3 regions of the Mesobacillus sp. S13 genome follow, and region 1 is predicted to be linked to each of the others. Evidence: predicted binding sites of a transcription regulator. Region 1 holds the regulator's gene; each other region holds the start of a gene.
The links. Region 1 encodes LexA, which represses DNA repair genes until DNA is damaged. Its sites were predicted from a motif close to CGAACATATGTTCG; they were not measured.
Positions count from the first base shown of each region.

Region 2: the regulator LexA is predicted to act here: its motif matches at 1,855-1,868, upstream of ruvA (Holliday junction branch migration protein RuvA).
Region 3: the regulator LexA is predicted to act here: its motif matches at 1,401-1,414, upstream of LGO15_RS16270 (Y-family DNA polymerase).

Region 1 is NZ_CP084622.1:1,961,551-1,965,571, reverse strand. It holds gene LGO15_RS09830 (DUF896 domain-containing protein) at 258-491, opposite strand; gene LGO15_RS09825 (YneB family resolvase-like protein) at 568-1,212, opposite strand; gene LGO15_RS09820 (cell division suppressor protein YneA) at 1,237-1,551, opposite strand; gene lexA (transcriptional repressor LexA) at 1,706-2,329, shown strand; gene LGO15_RS09810 (hypothetical protein) at 2,501-2,704, shown strand; gene LGO15_RS09805 (ATP-dependent DNA helicase) at 2,745-4,021, opposite strand, start outside.
Region 2 is NZ_CP084622.1:3,428,184-3,432,204, forward strand. It holds gene LGO15_RS17590 (DUF2905 domain-containing protein) at 1-103, opposite strand, end outside; gene ruvB (Holliday junction branch migration DNA helicase RuvB) at 100-1,101, opposite strand; gene ruvA (Holliday junction branch migration protein RuvA) at 1,168-1,776, opposite strand; gene LGO15_RS17605 (intercompartmental signaling factor BofC) at 1,925-2,482, opposite strand; gene LGO15_RS17610 (YhcN/YlaJ family sporulation lipoprotein) at 2,613-3,311, opposite strand; gene LGO15_RS17615 (aminoglycoside phosphotransferase family protein) at 3,424-4,021, opposite strand, start outside.
Region 3 is NZ_CP084622.1:3,167,104-3,171,124, reverse strand. It holds gene LGO15_RS16280 (DUF4179 domain-containing protein) at 1-1,022, shown strand, start outside; gene LGO15_RS16275 (YqzH family protein) at 1,073-1,264, opposite strand; gene LGO15_RS16270 (Y-family DNA polymerase) at 1,490-2,749, shown strand; gene LGO15_RS16265 (YolD-like family protein) at 2,771-3,109, shown strand; gene LGO15_RS16260 (CDGSH iron-sulfur domain-containing protein) at 3,211-3,426, opposite strand; gene LGO15_RS16255 (iron-sulfur cluster biosynthesis family protein) at 3,572-3,898, shown strand; gene LGO15_RS16250 (hypothetical protein) at 3,984-4,021, shown strand, end outside.

The sequences.
Region 1 (4,021 bases):
CGTATTGTTATATATTTTGACACAATATCGCAAATGATATGTAAAATGCATGGCTCTTCAATTTAAAAAAACAGATGCTAAGGTACGCTTTTACAGATTGAAGACATCGCATTCTCTATCCTACTTAGTCTAATTTCCATTAAATCAGTAGATGAAACGAGCAGGTAACGCCCTTTTTTCATTTTTTCTATTGTAATAAGAAAATAAGCAAAATAAAAATGGAATACATTCGGCATGTATTCCAAATCTGCATATATTTAATGAAGCTTGTTCTTCGCTTTTTCGTCTTTAAGTTTTTCAGGTGTAACATCATTGCCTTCTGGATCCACTATGGTAACACCTTTAAGTGTATTAAGCATAGAAGACCGGAAAGACTGTAAATATTCTGCTCGAAGCTTCGTTTGTTCTTTTGCTTCTTCTTCTGTCAACTTAGATGATTTTGCTTTCCTTGCCAGTTCATTGATTCTAGCAATTTTATCACTTGATAGCATTGTAAAGCTCCTTTGTAAAAAATTACGTCAAATGTCATCTTACTAAAATTATTGAGATTTTACAAGAATAGAGCTTTTATTCGTCTGCTTCTATGTACTCAAGATATCTTCGGTTTACTGTTGCTTTGGATACATTATATCCGAATCCCCTTAGAGTAGCAGCGATCTCCGCAAAGGTCAGCCCATTATTGCGCAGCCTGACTATTTCCTCAATCGGCATCTCTTTTCGTTCCCGTCCCGAATGATCACCCTGGTTCTTTAGATTGCGCTGGGGTTTGTATCCGTGTTCAATCGCCCGCTTCATGCCCCTCTTGATTTTAATGTTATGGATTTTCCTTTGATACTCTTCGACCATACTGACAATTTGGAGCACCATGGAATCTGATTCTGAAAGTTGCAGCTCCCCACTATGCGAGACACTATATAATTTCACATTTTCTTTAAGGATACAATGTAGGATCGCAACTTTTGCATTTCCTCTTCCAAGTCTCGTTTCATCCTGGATCAGCAGTGCCCCTATATTTTTATCCTTAATCAATTCCAGCAGCTCAAGCATCCCTTCTCTTTCAAGATCATAACCGCTGGCCTGTTCTTTAATGATACTGGCTACTTCAAAGCCATAACTGCCTGCCAGTCGAAGCAGCTCTTCTTCCTGCCTGGCAAGAGAAGTTTCCTGTGTTTCCTTCGTTGTACTTACACGGCAATAAATGATTGCTTTCATGTTGTCACCTTATTCTGTTCCAATCTACTTTCCTGCTCCGGCAATCTGAGTAGGTTCAATCTGTTCAGCCACAACAGGGATTACCAGCTCGTCACCCGGATAGACCATTTCACCGACAATTCCATTTTCTTTTTCTACCCAGCTTACAAATTCATTTTCAGATAAATTGTGTTCGTTGGCAAATGATTCAGCAATCTTCCATAATGTTTGTCCTTCTTCTATAGTAACAGTTATGTAAGCCTCTTCGTTATTTAATTGAGCTTTAGCCACGAATGTGAAGACTAAGCTGACAGCAAGCAAGATCATTCCATATGAATAGTTTTCCCATAGTTTTTTCATTTCGACACCTCTTAACGAATGTATGTTCGGTTTATTGATTTCATTATAAATCGAACGTTTGTTTTGTGTCAACTCAAAAATTCGAACTTATGTTTGTATCTGTGGAAAAGACATGGTATAATTAGGACAAGAAAAATATACGAGGTGCGTGAATATGACAAAGTTATCTAAGCGGCAACAAGATATATTTGAATTCATAAAAGGCGAAGTCAAGAAAAAAGGGTATCCGCCATCCGTACGTGAAATAGGCGAAGCAGTTGGACTTGCCTCTAGCTCCACTGTCCATGGACACCTTGCCAGACTTGAGAGCAAAGGCTTGATTCGACGCGATCCTACTAAGCCGCGTGCAATAGAAATTCTCGAAATAGAAGATGATGCACGTATTCCAAAGTATAATGTCGTTAATGTTCCTGTTGTTGGTAAAGTAACAGCGGGTATGCCGATTACCGCCATTGAAAATGTTGAAGAGTACTTCCCTCTCCCAGATCGCCTTGTTCCGCATGATGAGCAGGTTTTCATGCTTGAAATCATGGGTGACAGTATGATCGAAGCGGGAATCCTTGATGGGGACTATGTGATTGTCAAGCAGCAAAAGACTGCTAATAATGGAGATATTGTAGTAGCGATGACAGAGGACGATGAAGCAACAGTAAAGCGCTTCTTTAAGGAAAAGGATTATTTCAGGCTGCAGCCGGAAAACCCAACTATGGATCCAATTATCCTTCGTAATGTATCCATTCTTGGTAAGGTTATCGGTGTCTACCGCCATATGCATTAAAAAAGCAAGCGTCTTCGCTTGCTTTTTTCATTATCTATGAACCTTTTAAGCTGCTAATTTATTAAACTAGCACATTTATAAAAAAACTAGGTACAAACCCTAACAACTTGTCCCTCTCCACATAAGATATTGTGTAAGTATCTTTCATGTTGGAAAGGAGTTGAGTTTCTGATGGGATACAATCGTAATGACAATGATGTTGCAGGTGTATTTTACCCTAACCGTGACAGGGACAGAGTCAGGGCAACTGTTGATTTTGATGACCTTTGCCGTGCTGTGCGCCGTTGTTTGATCGAGGATTTAGTAGCTGGTGCTCGGGATGACCGGGATGACGATCGTGACCGCCGCCACAGGAAGTGCGGTTGCAGAAACTAGCATAAAAAATCCCGAAAGGATTCTTCCTTTCGGGATTTTTCTATCTCCAGTGTATCTGTTGAACAGGCAATACACCTTTTAATTCTTCTATGTGTGCAGTTTTTTGATTTTGTGTGATCCAAATATGCACGGTACCGCTGTCTTGATTCGTTCTGATCAACCTTCCCATCCCTTGTCTTAGGCGAAGGAGCATATATGGAAGATCTACCTCTTGAGCGGGATTTTGTGCATGCTTTCTTTTCGCCTGGAAGACCGGGTCATGAGGCGGGAATGGCAAGGAAGAAATGATAACCTGAATCAATGACTCTCCTGGCACATCCAGTCCTTCCCAAAGATTGTAGGAACATAAAACGGTCACAGTGTCAGTCTGGAATTCCTTTACCGTTTCACTGATTTCACGGTCACCCTCAAACAAAATAGGGAAGCTCCACTTTTGTTTTTCAGTCCAAGCCCGGAATCGTTCCATTTCCTGCATAGTAGAGAATAAGATAAGCGAGCTGCCATTACTGCTTCTTAGGTCATCCCCTATCTTTTCCCACTTCTTCATTTCATCGTCCTCAACATGTGCGACCAGTTCCATTTGGTCTTCGTAATCAAATGGGGACGCTACAGTAAATGAGGAGTATTTCTCGATTCCCAGGCTATTCGCGATATAGCTGAAATCTCCAGCCTGTGACAGGGTTGCAGAAGAAAACACGAACGGGATGTTTTGAGAAAATACTTCTTTTTTCAATATATCCTCAACCAGTCGTGGCATGATAACGAGTGAAGTTTGCACTTCATTTTCTTCAAGCCAGAAAATACCTTCGTCATTCTTCAAGAAAATTGAAAGACCATATGCGAAAAACTCAAGATATTCTTCCATGATTTTTAAATGGTACTCATCAATCAGGAACATTTCTGCATCAAAAACTAATTGGTCCATTAAATCGCTAACCTTTTTCTCCAGAGTTTCTGCGGCTCTCCTGATACTTGAGAGCATTGGAACTTCTTTTCGATTTGAACCTTCTACCGCAGATGAATTCTCAACTAAAAGGTCAAACCATGCATCATGCAGCTCCAAGATATCTTCTATTAAATAAAGAGACTCCTCTCGGACGTCCTGGTGCATATACCCCGTCAGGACAGTGGTCAAGGTTTGTGAGTTGAATCTGTATGTTAATCCCTTTTGCGCTGCGAATTCAAGCAAATGGCCCTCATCAAAAATCACCGTACTAGCATCTGGAAGCAAAGGCATCTGCCCTTCCCGTTTACGGGATTCTTTCGTCCATACATGCTCCATATAAAAATCATGCGAACAAATGATCAAATCCCCTG
Region 2 (4,021 bases), 1.5 Mb from region 1:
CGATGTCTCCTGGCAGTCTTCCCAAATTGACAAACTGCATGATGAACCCAATGACAAAAATCACTGCACCGGCGATCATCACAAACTTGGCTGCACCCGTCATCGTTCAGGCACCTCCATTTTGAAATGTCGGTATACGGCCTCCGTTACAATTCTTCCCCTAGGAGTCCTTTGCAAAAACCCGATCTGCAATAGATATGGTTCGTATACATCTTCAATTGTCTGGGATTCCTCTCCGATGGTTGCGGAGATCGTCTCTAAACCGACAGGGCCTCCACGGTATTTTTCAATGATGCCCTTCAGCAATTTATGGTCTATATGGTCAAGACCCAGGGTGTCAACCTGCATCAGTTCCAAAGCTTCCTGGGCAAGAGTTTCCTCTACAGCACCATTTCCGCGCACCTGAGCAAAGTCGCGCACTCTCTTCAAGAGGCGGTTTGCAATCCTCGGTGTGCCTCGGGACCTTCTCGCCAGCTCCTGAGCGGCAGGCCAGTCAATGTCGGTTTCCAAAAGCTCAGCCGTTCTGACGACAATATCAGTTAGCTGTTTCTCATTATAGTATTCCAAACGACTCAGAACTCCAAACCTGTCTCTTAATGGAGCTGACAGCGAACCAGCACGAGTAGTTGCACCAACAAGCGTGAACGGCGGAAGGTCAAGCCGGACTGACCGGGCACTTGGCCCTTTACCGATGACAATATCAAGGCAGAAGTCTTCCATAGCAGGATAGAGTACTTCCTCGATCGTTCTTGGGAGCCTATGAATTTCATCTATGAACAGGACATCGCCCGGTTCCAATGCCGTTAAGATGGCTGCCAGGTCACCAGGCCTCTCTATGGCCGGTCCTGAAGTCGTCCTAAGGTTGACGCCCATTTCATTGGCGATGATGGCTGCCAGTGTCGTCTTGCCCAGACCAGGAGGTCCGTAGAGCAACACATGATCCAACGTTTCCCGCCTCATTTTGGCGGCTTCAATGAATACCTCAAGATTTGCTTTCACTTTATCCTGGCCAATATATTGCCTGAGTGTCTGCGGACGCAGGCTCTGCTCAAATGAAACATCCTGGTCGCCCGCTTCACTGGAGATGATTCGTTCTTCCATCAGTTTCTCACCCTTCTAATAAGCTGATTGACCGACTTAATCGTATCAGTCTATTTTAACTCAGCATTATCGTAATAGCTTCTGTAATGCTTTCTTGATATATTGATCCGTCGTCAATGTTTCCTTCTTTAACTCAGGAGTGATTTTGCGTATTTCCTTTTCAGAGTAACCAAGTGCCTTGAGTGCCAACACCGCCTCATCAAATTCGGTAGACTGGCTTATGGTTGCTGCTACCTCGTCCGCATTGAACAGATTAGGGAAATAGTCTGGAACAAGGTCATGCAGTTTTCCCTTCAAATCAAGGATCATTTGCCTGGCAGTCTTCTTGCCTACACCAGGGAATTTGACCAGGAACGTTTCGTCTTCATTTTCGATTGCCTGAACCACTTGACCGGGTTCTCCTGACGCCAGGATGGCCAAGGCCCCTTTCGGACCGATTCCCGAAACATTCAGCAGCCTTGTGAAAAGTGCCTTTTCTTCTCGATTCTTAAATCCATAAAGAGCGATGAGATCTTCACGGACATAATGATATGTATAAATACAAATCTCTTTCCCTGCTTCTTTTGTAAAGACAAATGGGTTTGGTGTCATAATCTGGTATCCAATCCCGCTGTTTTCAATCACTATATATTCAGGACCGACGAAATCGACGGTACCTTTTATGAATTCATACAATACTCTCGCCCCTCTGCTTTGCTGTAACTCATTTTAACATACTCCTTTTATAGGTATGAATAAAAATATGCGAAAAGGCGAACGTATGTACATTTTTTTTAGAAAGCTGACCTTTCTGAAAACCTCTAGAAACACAAATAAGAGCCAGTCAGCCCGGCTCTTCACTGTTTTCAATCACTGTATAGGGTTTAAAAGTCTCCAATACCTCTTCATAACACTGCTTATTGCGGATTGGTATACCCTTTTTCAATTGATCTCGTTTTATACTTTCAAGTCTGCCAAGGTCAATCTGAAAGAAAGATTGAATAATATTCGAACCTTCAGGTCTCCCATTAAAGATTGTAAGGACCCCTTCATCCGATAAACCGAAATAACCATTTGCCTTCAATAGCGGCGAAATATCATCATATTCCTGCCTGAACACCGCCTTATTGGCTTCCATGTCGACTAGCTGCCATTCGTCATATTTGGCCCAGAAGTCCTCCATGGACCAAATGGTTTCCACAATCCGTTCCTCACTCATTTCACCATCCAGATAGACTCTTTGCAAAATGATGGTGACTTTTAGAGGTTCGCTTTCCTCGACTGATTCTTCAGGCTTCTCAGCAAAAACCGGCTCTGTCTGAAGTACTAAACTGTATCCCGATAGACTGATTAGGAGAATAACAGCTGAGCTTAATACTTTTAATAATTTGATTGAAGCCATTGCTGTCCACCTCTCTTATTTGCTAAAATTTGTTCTTTTTCACTAATAGTGTAGCCAAAATAAACTTATTTATCCTTTAAATAAATACATGAAAATAGAAGGCAAGAGGTTACTCTGCCTTCTATTTTGATTAAGGATTGAAGTTGATGCTTTCCCTTGGATTTCCATTTCGCCGGTCATAGTCTATATTCCTTGATCTGCTGAAGGTACCTTCATCCTCAATGACACGGAGCACCCTGCCTTCCGTATATGGAAGGACAGCCTTTTTGATTTTCTTGTCTGTCTGTTTTTTCTGTGACTTGTCCTTATAGCTGACTGTTATTTCTACTTCCCTGCCGAATAAAACAGATCTTACCTTGTCGACATTCTCGACCGATTCAGCTGCAATCCCGACTTTCCGGGCCATTTCGTTATCTTGTTCGTTGTTCGAATAGATCCTTGCCTTGCCGCTGCCTCTATGCTCGCTCAAATGTCCATGGTAATTCAAATCGCCGCGGCTGTATTTATTATCCCTCTGAAAAAAGTTATGGTCATGATCTGAACGCGGGATAGTTGGATTTGGAGGGTTGCCGTTTTCATCTCTGGACTGCAGCATCGCCCGTTTCCGATTCTCTCCGGCTAGACCCTCCTTACCAAAATTGTGGTCAAAAATTTCCGTGATTCCACCTTCCCGGTCATCCATCACGTCTATTTCATTTCCTTTTTCATTCGAGTAATAGCCAAGTGGCTGCCCACGGTCGGCATTCCTGTCCTGGATAGCGGCATCATTATTTTCATTACAAGCCGCCAGCCCGATCGTAAGAAGGGAAGCTATAGGTAAGAACAACATCCTGTTCAATCAAAAAACCCCCATCCTAGCTATAATGAGCACTTTACATGCTCATTATTAGAGTGCGGATGGGGACAGATTTTCATTCTGACAGATACGTCCAAAATCTAACCTAAAAACCAAGTCTTGCTTTCACATCCTCCTGGAATTGTGTCCTTTGCTGAAACTGGCTGACAGTCATTTCCACGATTGGTGCCAGGCTATACGGATTTAAATGATTTCGATCTCTCACTAAGCGGTTCCACTCCCTTAAAATATCAGCAGGGTACAGAAGCCCGAAGAGGAAAGCCTCAGAATCCAGCCATTTGTTCAAATGTTTTATTTTTACCAGTGATTCAAACTGCCAATCCAAAAAAGGCAGAATCCGATTGGCATACTGCAGCATATCATATGCTCTTGACCCAGAGCTGATTAAATCAAAATCAATGATCATCAGCTTTCCTGCCTTTGAGCGCAAAAAATTGTGATGGGCCACATCCCCGTGGAGGATGGCAGGAGACTCTGTCTCAAGCTCTTTTTTCAAGTCCGCAAAATTCCTCAGGGATAAATCCGCCCATTCCAGCAGTTTTTCGGTAATGCCCTTATTTATATAGCCACTAACGATTGGAAGGTTTTTCGTGAATTCAGTCTTTCGATGCAACCACTTTCTCGCTAAATCCGTTTTCGGAAGCATTCCTGCATAAGAGGGGTGGAGAACCGTGGTATAGTCA
Region 3 (4,021 bases), 1.2 Mb from region 1:
ATGAACATGACGGCCTTAAGGTCACATTAGATTCGGTCATTGTTGATGAGCAGATGATGGTGATGTTTTATAAGATTCATTCTTCAGGCGGGCACAAGAAAATTTCGGTTGAGAACTTGAAATTGACCGACAGTGACGGAAATAACATCGAAGAAACCGTGTCTTCTTTTGGCGGATGGATAGATAATTCACAGAATAACGAGCAGCTGCTTCAGGCAACATATGAGTTTTATGGGAATAACCTTCCGGAAAATTTGAAACTCAGTATTGAGCTCGCTGAAGGAGAAGCAGAAGATGGCCAGCCTCTGGCTAAGCTTGATGACACGTGGGTACTTCCATTTTCGATTGATAAAGAAGCATTCAAGAATAAAAAAGAAGTGTTTGAGTTAAACAAGACAGTCGAGTTCGAAGGCCAGAAAATCACTATTGAAAAAGTGTCCATTTACCCTACGAGAATTGGGGTAACGGCCCATTTTGATGAACAGAACACCAAGCATGTTTTTGGCTTTGAGGATTTGAGGCTTGTGGATGAAACAGGAGAAGAATGGGCTGCGACCAACAATGGAACCATCATCAGCCATTCGGAGAAGAACACGAAAGAGTTTTACCTGCAGAGCAATTATTTTAAAAAACCTAAGGAGCTTTATCTTCGCTTCAATTCCGTGCGGGCACTTGATAAAAAGGAGCTTGATATTATTGTTGATCCCGATAAACTGGAAATCGTGAAGGCTCCAAGTGATGGTCGATTGCTTAAAGTCAGCAGGGAAGAAGATCAGTTGATGCTTACCTTCCAAAGGAATTCAAAGGAAGGACATACCAATATTTCTTTTGAACAGGCAGTCGATTCGAATGGAGATGAAATTGGTGACGGATCTGCTTCTTTCAGGTTGAGCACGAATGAACTGCCGGTTGATATTTTAATCCCATACTTCGGTGAAGGAGCAGCACTGGGCCCGATTACCTTAAAGCTGAATGACTATCCCGCAACAATCAAAGGCGAAGCAAATATCAAGATAAAATAATCAAAGGCTGTCCTGTTTGCAGGGCAGCCTTTGCCATTCCGGGAATTTTTTTACGTCGCTAAAAATTCATATACCGCATCATTGATGATGTCATGCAAATCCGTCTCAGGTTCCTCATTTTTCTGTTCCACAATCTTTATGTAAATTTCATTGAATTCCGCCTCGCCAAACGGCAGTGAACCTTCATGACGGTACTGGACGAAGCATTTCTGGACCATTTTACGAATGAGTTCTTTATCCATCTAAACAGCACCTCTCGATCTGATTATACTCGGAACCTCGCTCTGGAAACACCCTTCCGTAAAAATCTCCATTCCTGGCATCACTCACCATTTACACCTTAATTAAGTCAGTCACCCGGAAAATTACCATTGAAACCGAACACATATTCGCTTAATATAATGGGTATAATGAAACGGAACAGATGTTCTTATTTTGGTGGATGCCCTGCGGAAAGGAGAGAAAACATGGTCGATTACAGCGAAATGCCGCAAAATAAAATTTTATGTGTGGATATGAAGAGCTTCTATGCGAGTTGTTCTGCCGTGATGCTTGGCCTCGACCCTCTTGACTGCTATCTGGCTGTCGTCGGGAATCTTGATCGCCCGGGAAGCGTCGTCCTCGCAGCCTCACCGCGTTTGAAAAAAGAATTTGGCATCAAGACTGGATCACGGAAATTTGAAATTCCTGATGATCCGCGAATTGTTGTCGTTGATCCGCAGATGTCCACCTACCTGCGAATCTCCACAGAAATCTCCCGTGTATTCAATCGCTATGTTCCAAAGGAAGCGATCCATACCTACAGTGTCGACGAAAGCTTCATAAAGGTAGACGGAGCTTCGAAGCTTTGGGGAGACGCAGCCTCAATCGCAAAAAAAATCAAAGATGATATTGAGCGCGAGTTCCAGCTTCCCTGTGCCATAGGGATTGGGCCGAACATGCTGATGTCGAAGCTCTGTCTTGACCTTGATGCAAAGAAGAAGGGCATTGCTGAATGGACTTATGACGATGTCCAGACAAAGCTGTGGAACGTCTCACCCCTCAGGGAGATGTGGGGAATTGGCCGCCGCGTCGAAAAAACACTGAACAGCATGGGGATTTTCACAGTCGGCCAGCTGGCCCGCTATGATCTTGAAAAATTGGAGAAAAAGTTCGGCATCATGGGCAACCAGCTGTACTGGCATGCATGGGGGATCGATTTTTCGGATATCGGCGCGCCAATCATGGAAGGGCAGGTAAGCTTCGGGAAAAGCCAGATTCTGCTTCGCGACTATAAGGAAGAAGAGGAAATCAAGCATGTCATCCTCGAAATGTGCGAGGAGGTCGCTCGCAGGGCAAGGAGCCATGGGAAAGCAGGCCGGACGATCAGCTTCGGGGTTGGCTACAGCCAGGATGAATTCGGCGGAGGGTTCCATCGCTCAAGAACAATTGTGGAGCCGACAAATATCACAATGGATTTATATCGTGTCTGCCTCGAGCTTTTTGCCGAGAACTATGCAGGAAAAACGGTGCGGAGCATTTCCATTGCACTCGGGAATCTCGTCACCGACAGCGAATTCCAATTGAATCTTTTTGAAAAAAACGGCTGGAAAAAGAAAGAGCTTGGCTACGCAATGGACCGGATCCGCAGCCGTTACGGCTCGACAGCGCTCCTAAGGGCAGTGTCCTATACAGCAGCCGGAACAGCAAGGCATCGCGCCGCACTCGTTGGCGGGCATAAGGGTTGATAAAAGGAGGAGGAGAGCAAGATGATTCGCGACCGCGGAAGAATTAAATGGACATCAATGATGCTACCTGAACATGTCAAGATGCTGCGTGACTGGTCACAGGAGGACGAATATGAAAAGGAAAAGCAGCTGGATGAACAGCAGCTGGAGCAATTGAATGATACGATCCTCGAAGCAATGGAGTATAACCGTCCGCTCAGCATCACCTATTACAGGCAAAGAAAATATGAATTGGTGATCGGAAAAATCCATTATTGGAATGAACTTGGGCAGAAGCTCCATATCGTGGACCGATTCGAAGAAATCCATCAGATCGGGATTTCCAGCATTGCCGATGTCAGGCTTGCGGAAGAATGGTAGTCAAATCATCAAGCAACTCCACGGGCCCTCTTATAAGAGTGGTTCGGTGAAATGAATCCCCATAAAAAAGAGCAATGGATGAACCATTGCCCTCACATGAATTATTCCGTTTCATCAGCTTGCGGAGCACGGACTGCTGATTCGAATTTCCCTTTATGGGAAGCATCGCAGAACGGCATGTTCTTGCTCATGCCACAGCGGCAAAGCGAGAAAGCAGGCTTTGTCTCATACTTATTGCCGGCACCATCCAGCAATTCAACATCACCAGTAATCCTTAAGGAACCATTATCATTGACTTTAATCGTTACTTTTGACAAAAAAAGCACCCCTTTTCACATTGTCAGAATTATCTTTGATAGTAAGAGTTAAACGGAAAAAAAGCAAGACATTTCGGCAAAGGGTTCTGAAACGTAAAAATTTCCTCACTATGATAAAATGAAGCATCGAAAGGGGATGGCGAGCATGAAGTTGAAAATCACCGAAGCAGCATCGAACAAATTGAGCGAAAAAATGTCAGGTGAAGGGTATGTAAAATTGAAATACGATATAGATGGCTGCGGCTGTGCAGTAAATGGGGTAGCTGCCCTCTGGTTTGAAAGCGAAAAAAATGTGGAAGAACATCAAATAGAAACGGGCGGAATTCCGATTTACATTGAAAAAGCCAAAGAGGTCTTTTTTGATGAGGAAATGACGCTGGATTATAAGGCGAGCAATGGATGTTTCCAGTTAAAGAGCCCGAATGAATATTTGAATCCAAGAATGAGCTTTCATGATAAAAGAAGGTTATGAGTTTACAAAAAATTGAAAAAAAGGTTAAATAAGAGAGAGGAATGCAGAAATACATAGAAGTTTGACGCAAAGGCAGGGGAGAAAGATGGGGAAATTGTGGAGGTCAGCGATCACCATTTTATG